Regions from separate parts of the Citrobacter rodentium NBRC 105723 genome, predicted to be linked through region 3. Evidence: predicted binding sites of a transcription regulator. Region 3 holds the regulator's gene; each other region holds the start of a gene.
The links. The regulator Fur, encoded in region 3, represses iron uptake genes when iron is present. The targets are predictions, from matches to a motif close to ATAATAATGAGAACNACTATCAA.
Positions count from the first base shown of each region.

Region 1: sufA (Fe-S cluster assembly scaffold SufA) is a predicted target of Fur. The motif match lies at 932-954, and genes of this name have one in related genera.
Region 2: feoA (ferrous iron transporter A) is a predicted target of Fur. The motif match lies at 972-994, and genes of this name have one in related genera.

Region 1 is NZ_CP082833.1:4,127,896-4,130,161, forward strand. Features, by position in the region: gene sufB (Fe-S cluster assembly protein SufB) at 1-514, opposite strand, end outside; gene sufA (Fe-S cluster assembly scaffold SufA) at 523-891, opposite strand; gene K7R23_RS19650 (YdiH family protein) at 1,421-1,609, opposite strand; gene menI (1,4-dihydroxy-2-naphthoyl-CoA hydrolase) at 1,709-2,119, opposite strand; gene ydiJ (D-2-hydroxyglutarate dehydrogenase YdiJ) at 2,116-2,266, opposite strand, start outside.
Region 2 is NZ_CP082833.1:928,913-931,178, forward strand. Features, by position in the region: gene K7R23_RS04420 (Tex family protein) at 1-728, shown strand, start outside; gene feoA (ferrous iron transporter A) at 1,104-1,331, shown strand; gene feoB (Fe(2+) transporter permease subunit FeoB) at 1,350-2,266, shown strand, end outside.
Region 3 is NZ_CP082833.1:4,837,522-4,839,787, forward strand. Features, by position in the region: gene fldA (flavodoxin FldA) at 1-449, shown strand, start outside; partial or broken gene K7R23_RS26020 (fur leader peptide) at 653-738, shown strand; gene fur (ferric iron uptake transcriptional regulator) at 731-1,177, shown strand; gene tcuR (tricarballylate utilization LysR family transcriptional regulator TcuR) at 1,303-2,229, shown strand.

The DNA of each region.
Region 1 (2,266 bases), 710 kb from region 3:
CCTCGCCGAAAGAGCAAAAGATAATGCCCTGCTGCGCCAGCTTTTCCCGGTAGGTAGTGGCGACGGAAACGGAGTCGAATATCGCGTCGACCGCCACTTCCCGCCCTTCGCGCACCGGTACGCCGAGCTGTTCAAAGGCGGCCTCGACCTCCTTACTGAGGAACGCGCTGGCGCCGGTTTGCTGCACCGCGCCAGGCTGCGAAACGCAGGCGTCGTCACAGTTGCCACATGATGGCGCGGAGTAGTAGCTGTAGTCCTGATAATTGAGCTTATCGTAATGCGCTTTAAGCCAGTGCGGTTCGTCCATCTCCAGCCAGGCTTTATACGCATTCAGGCGAAACTCCAGCATCCACTCCGGCTCATTACGCTTCGCGGAAATGGCGCGCACCACCTCCTCGCTGATCCCTTTCGCCAGCTCGTCGGTTCGCAGCTGCGTGAAGAAACCTTCTTTGTAATTCAGCGGGCCGCCGGTCCAGGTTTTGACATCGTCTGTTGCTTCAGTATTACGAGACATAGTACCGCCTATACCCCAAAGCTTTCGCCACAACCACATTCGTTCTGGGCTTTCGGGTTATGAAATTTGAATAACTGGTTTAATCCCTCCTGGACGTAATCGACCTCCGTTCCGTCGATAAACGGCATGGCCTGAAGCGGAACGTACAGCTTCGCGCCATCGCTTTCGAACAGCAGATCGTCCTGTTGCGGCTCGCGGACGCTATCCAACACATAGCCAAAACCGGCGCAGCCCGTCTGCTTCACGCCCAGCCGCACGCCCAGCATACCGGGCTGTTTGGCGACCAGTTCGCGAATATGCGCCGCTGCCGCTGGCGTTAACGTCAGCCCGCGCCAGGCAAAATCGTCCGGATTAAATGTTCCTGAATGCAGTTCCATAAGGTTACCTCGCATGAATGAGCCATCAGGCTATAACAGCATGTTAGTGATAATGATTATTACTTCAACCCCTCAACAGCAGGGACATTTGGCTATTTCGCGCTTTTTGACATCTTTTATTAAGCATAGACCCTGACACACGGGTTAAAAGGAAGGGGTGAATTTGTTTAATTTATTGATTGATAATGACTTTGCGCAGGCTAATCGCCCTTTATGCTTAAAACAGGAAAGATGTATAGAAAATGTCTATTTCAGAGATAGGAGCGGCTGAAGCAGCCGTGGTGAAATGAGGAATATGAAGAAAAAGAAAAAACCCTTAAGGTTGCTGTAACAGCCTTAAGGGTTCCTGCCCCATCCGGCGCTTATCTCCGGCACTCATCATGGCTTAGCTCTTGAAGGGGCGATAAGAATGTTCTCATATCGCGGAAGGTCATTTTTAACACAAATTGCGATCCGCCAATTATGTAAGCCAGATCAATAAATAACCCCGGCGCCGGGTCAGGGCTATCTTACGCGCGTTTTCGCTGAATCAATGCACGCCAAGGCGCCAGGCAAAATAGATCTCTTCTTTTAACTCGGCAGAGGAGAGCGTCAGCAGGTCGGCAAACTCCAGCTCCAGCTGTTTCAGTCTTTTAAGATACTGAGCCGGGGAAAGCTCCGTTTTATCACGACGTAAAAATTCAATTGCCAGTTGGGCCGGGTCTAGTTGGCTAGTCATATCATCCTCGCTTATGGTCAAAACCCGCCCAGTATATCACTTTCCCCTGAGCAAATAATGACCAAAAGCAATATAGATCACGTTTTTCTGGTGACAACGTCACACAATCGCCGTGGTTAACCTTGATGTACAGCAAAGCCGCTGCTGCCCATCGTAGATGTCAATCTGCCAGACCTGGTGGCGGGAACCGGTATGAATCGCCTTACAGACCCCTCTTACGCGACCTTCACGCGCTGAGCGCACATGGTTGGCGTTAATCTCCAGGCCGACCACCTTCTGCTCGCCCTGAGTGCAGAGATAGCCGGCAACGGAGCCAATGCTCTCGGCCAGTACTACCGAAGCGCCGCCGTGCAACAGGCCGAACGGCTGCTTCGTCCGGTCATCGACGGGCATCGTGGCCTCAAGCGTATCGTCGCCGATATGCTCAAAGCGAATATCCAGCAGCCCGACCATATTTCCCTCGCCCATCGCATTGAGCGCTTCAAGCGTGACTGCACGTTTCCAGATCATCCCAACATCTCCAGTAAAGCCTGTACGGGGTGACGCACGCCGCTGCCTTCCACGCGCTTCACCTGACTGCGGCAGGAGTAGCCCGTCGCCAGACAACGGCTACGCGGCAGACGCGCCATCGCCTGGTGCCACGACAGCTCGTAGATC
Region 2 (2,266 bases), 1.4 Mb from region 3:
GAAACCGACAGCAACTGCTGAAAGTGAGCCGCCTGGGGCCGAAAGCCTTCGAGCAGTGCGCAGGCTTCCTGCGTATTAACCACGGCGATAATCCGCTCGATGCCTCAACCGTGCACCCGGAAGCGTACCCGGTGGTGGAGCGCATCCTGGCGGCGACGCAGCAGGCGCTGAAGGACCTGATGGGCAACAGCAGCGAACTGCGCAATCTGAAAGCCGTTGACTTCACTGACGACAAATTCGGCGTTCCGACCGTCAGCGACATCATCAAAGAGCTGGAAAAACCGGGCCGCGACCCGCGTCCGGAGTTCAAAACCGCGCAGTTTGCCGACGGCGTGGAGACCATGAACGATCTACAGCCGGGGATGATCCTCGAAGGCGCGGTCACCAACGTCACCAACTTCGGCGCCTTTGTCGATATCGGCGTGCATCAGGATGGCCTGGTCCACATCTCTTCCCTGGCGAACAAGTTCGTTGAAGATCCGCACACCGTCGTCAAAGCGGGCGATATCGTGAAGGTGAAAGTGCTGGAGGTGGATCTGCAACGCAAGCGTATTGCGCTGACCATGCGTCTTGACGAGCAGCCGGGTGAAACCAGCGCCCGACGCGGCGGCGGCAATCAGGATCGTCCGGCAGCGAAAGCGGCGAAGCCGCGCGGTCGCGACGCCCAGCCGACAGGCAACAGCGCGATGATGGATGCGCTGGCGGCGGCAATGGGTAAAAAACGCTAAAGCTGCCTCTTCTGCCGGATAGCGACGCTCACGCCGCTATCCGGCATGTTTATATTATTCGCCCTTCACACCCCCGCGTTATTTTTCACATCATTAACAGATGAAACCTTAATTAAACATTAAGTCTGTTTATTTATTAATAAATGGAATTATTTCACCTTCCCGCATTAAATGTTGAGCCATATCAAAGTTGACGCAAATTATTCTTTAAACCAACATTCCGTCACATTTATTCTGTTGATGATAGAAACCATTCTCATTATCATTGCATTGTTGATTATTTAATCTTTCCTTCGTTGGCTAATCATCTGGTCTCATGCCGCGTCCTCAGCCCCATGAGGTAACAACCATTTAGCGAGAAATAAGTAGGCTCTTATGCAATTTACTCCAGATACTGCGTGGAAAATTACCGGCTTTGCCCGGGAAATAAGTCCTGCATACCGTCAGAAACTGCTTTCCCTCGGCATGCTGCCTGGTTCCTCATTTAACGTCGTGCGCGTCGCGCCTTTAGGCGATCCGGTACATATTGAAACCCGTCGCGTCAGCCTGGTATTACGGAAAAAAGACCTGGCTTTATTAGAAGTGGAAGCGGTTTCCTGTTAATACAGTGAGTCTATAACAATGAAAAAATTAACCATTGGTTTAATTGGTAATCCAAATTCCGGTAAGACAACCTTATTCAACCAGCTTACCGGCGCGCGCCAGCGCGTAGGCAACTGGGCTGGCGTCACGGTCGAGCGTAAAGAGGGCCAGTTCGCCACCACCGACCATCAGGTGACGCTGGTCGATCTCCCCGGTACTTACTCCCTGACCACCATTTCCTCGCAAACCTCTCTCGATGAGCAGATTGCCTGCCACTACATTCTGAGCGGTGACGCGGATCTGTTAATCAACGTGGTGGACGCCTCCAACCTCGAACGTAACCTGTACCTGACGCTGCAACTGCTGGAACTGGGTATTCCCTGCATCGTCGCGCTTAACATGCTTGATATTGCCGAGAAGCAGCAGATCCGCATCGACATTGACGCGCTGTCTGCGCGTCTGGGCTGTCCGGTAGTGCCGTTGGTCTCCACCCGCGGACGCGGTATCGAATCGCTGAAGCTGGCCATTGACCGCCACCGTAAAAATGAAAACGTTGAGCTGGTCCATTACGCGCAGCCGCTGCTGCGTGAGGCTGACAATCTCGCCAACGCCATGTCGAAGACCCTGCCGTCGCATCAACGTCGCTGGCTCGGTTTGCAGATGCTGGAGGGCGATATTTACAGCCGCGCCTATGCGGGCGACGCCGCACACCAGCTGAACGCCTCGCTGGCGCGTCTGAGCGAAGAGATGGACGACCCGGCGCTGCATATCGCCGACGCCCGCTACCAGTGCATCGCCGCGATTTGCGACGTAGTCAGCAACACCCTGACGGCGGAGCCCAGCCGCTTCACCGCCGCGATGGATAAAATCATCCTCAACCGCTTCCTCGGACTGCCCATTTTCCTGTTTGTGATGTACCTGATGTTCCTGCTGGCCATTAACATCGGCGGCGCGCT
Region 3 (2,266 bases):
AAGATGTTGCCGATGTGCACGACATTGCAAAAAGCAGCAAAGAAGATCTCGAAGGCTATGACATTCTCCTGCTCGGCATCCCGACCTGGTACTACGGCGAAGCGCAGTGCGACTGGGACGACTTTTTCCCGACCCTGGAAGAGATTGATTTCAACGGCAAGCTGGTGGCGCTGTTCGGCTGCGGCGACCAGGAAGATTACGCGGAATACTTCTGCGACGCATTAGGCACCATCCGCGATATTATTGAACCGCGCGGCGCGACCATCGTCGGCCACTGGCCAACCGCCGGCTATCATTTTGAAGCGTCAAAAGGGCTGGCCGATGACGATCACTTTGTTGGCCTGGCTATCGACGAAGACCGTCAGCCGGAACTGACCGCTGAGCGCGTGGAAAAATGGGTTAAGCAGATCTCTGACGAACTGCACCTCGACGACATCATCAACGCCTGATGAAAACGCGGCGCAGCTCAGTTTGCGCCGCATCAATAGATAAAAGCAATCAAAATAATTGCTACAAATTTGTAACTTTCTTGCCCATCCCTGTACAATGTGCGGGAGTTATTAGGTGGCGCTCTCATTTCCAGGCAATACCACGTTTTTTATTAACATTTGCCCGAGGCTTGCAGTTTTCATTTAAGGATGGCGGTCCTATAATGAGAGGCATTATCTCGAGTGCAATTTCTGTCACTTCTTGTATGAAGTGAATCGTTTAGCAACAGGACAGATTCCGCATGACTGACAACAATACCGCATTAAAGAAGGCTGGCCTGAAAGTAACGCTTCCTCGTTTAAAAATTCTGGAAGTTCTTCAGGAACCGGATAACCATCACGTCAGTGCGGAAGATTTATACAAACGACTGATCGACATGGGTGAAGAAATTGGCCTGGCGACCGTGTATCGCGTACTGAACCAGTTCGATGACGCCGGTATCGTCACCCGCCACAATTTTGAAGGCGGCAAATCCGTTTTTGAGCTGACCCAGCAGCATCATCACGATCACCTTATCTGCCTTGACTGCGGCAAAGTGATTGAATTCAGCGACGACTCTATCGAAGCGCGCCAGCGTGAGATTGCGGCGAAACATGGTATCCGCCTGACGAACCATAGCCTCTATCTGTACGGCCACTGCGCCGAAGGCGACTGCCGCGAAGACGACCACGCGCACGACGCGAAATAATTTACCTCGCGATGAAAAGCCAGCCTGTCGGTTGGCTTTTTTTATGGCTTCAGCCCCCTTCCCTCCACCGCCTTGTTGCTTTAATGTAAAAATCTCCTCCTCCTCTTCTTATCCGGAGTCTCGAAATGGAACTTCGTCAGCTGCGTTATTTCGTGCGCATTGTGGAAACCGGCAGCATGGGCAACGCGGCGCTCGACCTTGATATTGGCGTCTCCGCGCTGAGCCAGCAGATGACGCGGCTGGAGAATGAACTCGCCATCCGCCTGCTGCAACGCACCTCACGGGGCGTCACGCCGACCAATGCCGGGCTGGCCTTTTACTCCCAGGCGCAGCTGGCGCTACGCCACGCCGACGATGCCGTCCTCGCCGCGCGCGAGGCGCGCCTCTCCGGACACGTCAGCGTCGGTATGGCGCCAAGTACCGCCTCGGTGCTGGGTATGCCGTTTATCCATGCGATGCGGGAAAGCTACCCCGACGTCCGCCTGCATGTAGTGGAAAGCCTTTCCGGTAATCTGGAGCGGATGATCAATACCCGTCAACTGGATTTAGCGGTTGTTTTCCAGAAAGAGAAAATCCTGCGCTGGAGCGCCAGGCCGGTGCTGGAAGAGCGGCTGTTTCTGATCGGCGCGCATGACCTGCTGGCGAATCTTCCCGACGAGCGCATCACCCCGGTGCAGCTCTCCTCTGTCCCGCTGATTATGCCAAGCCTCGGGCACGGGCTGCGCGGCAGACTGGAGGCCATCGCGCAGGAGCACGGCCTGCACATTGAAATTGCGGCTGAAATAGACGGACTGGCGCTGTTAATGCGGGCGGTACGCGAAGGACTTGGCGCGACGCTACAGCCCGGCGCGGCGGTATCACACCTTGACAGGGATGCGCTGAGAGTGATCGGCGTCGACAATCCGGTACTCAGTCGTCCCAATTTTCTGGTCAGTTTATCCGATGACGAACTCCCCCCGGCAGGCCTGGCCGCCCGCGTGGTGCTGACAAAAGTCATGCGTCAGCTGGTGGAAGCGGGAGTCTGGCCCGGCGCGACCCTTTACGTTAACTAAACGGGCCTTCAGGAACGCGTCATAGCGCCCTTACAAC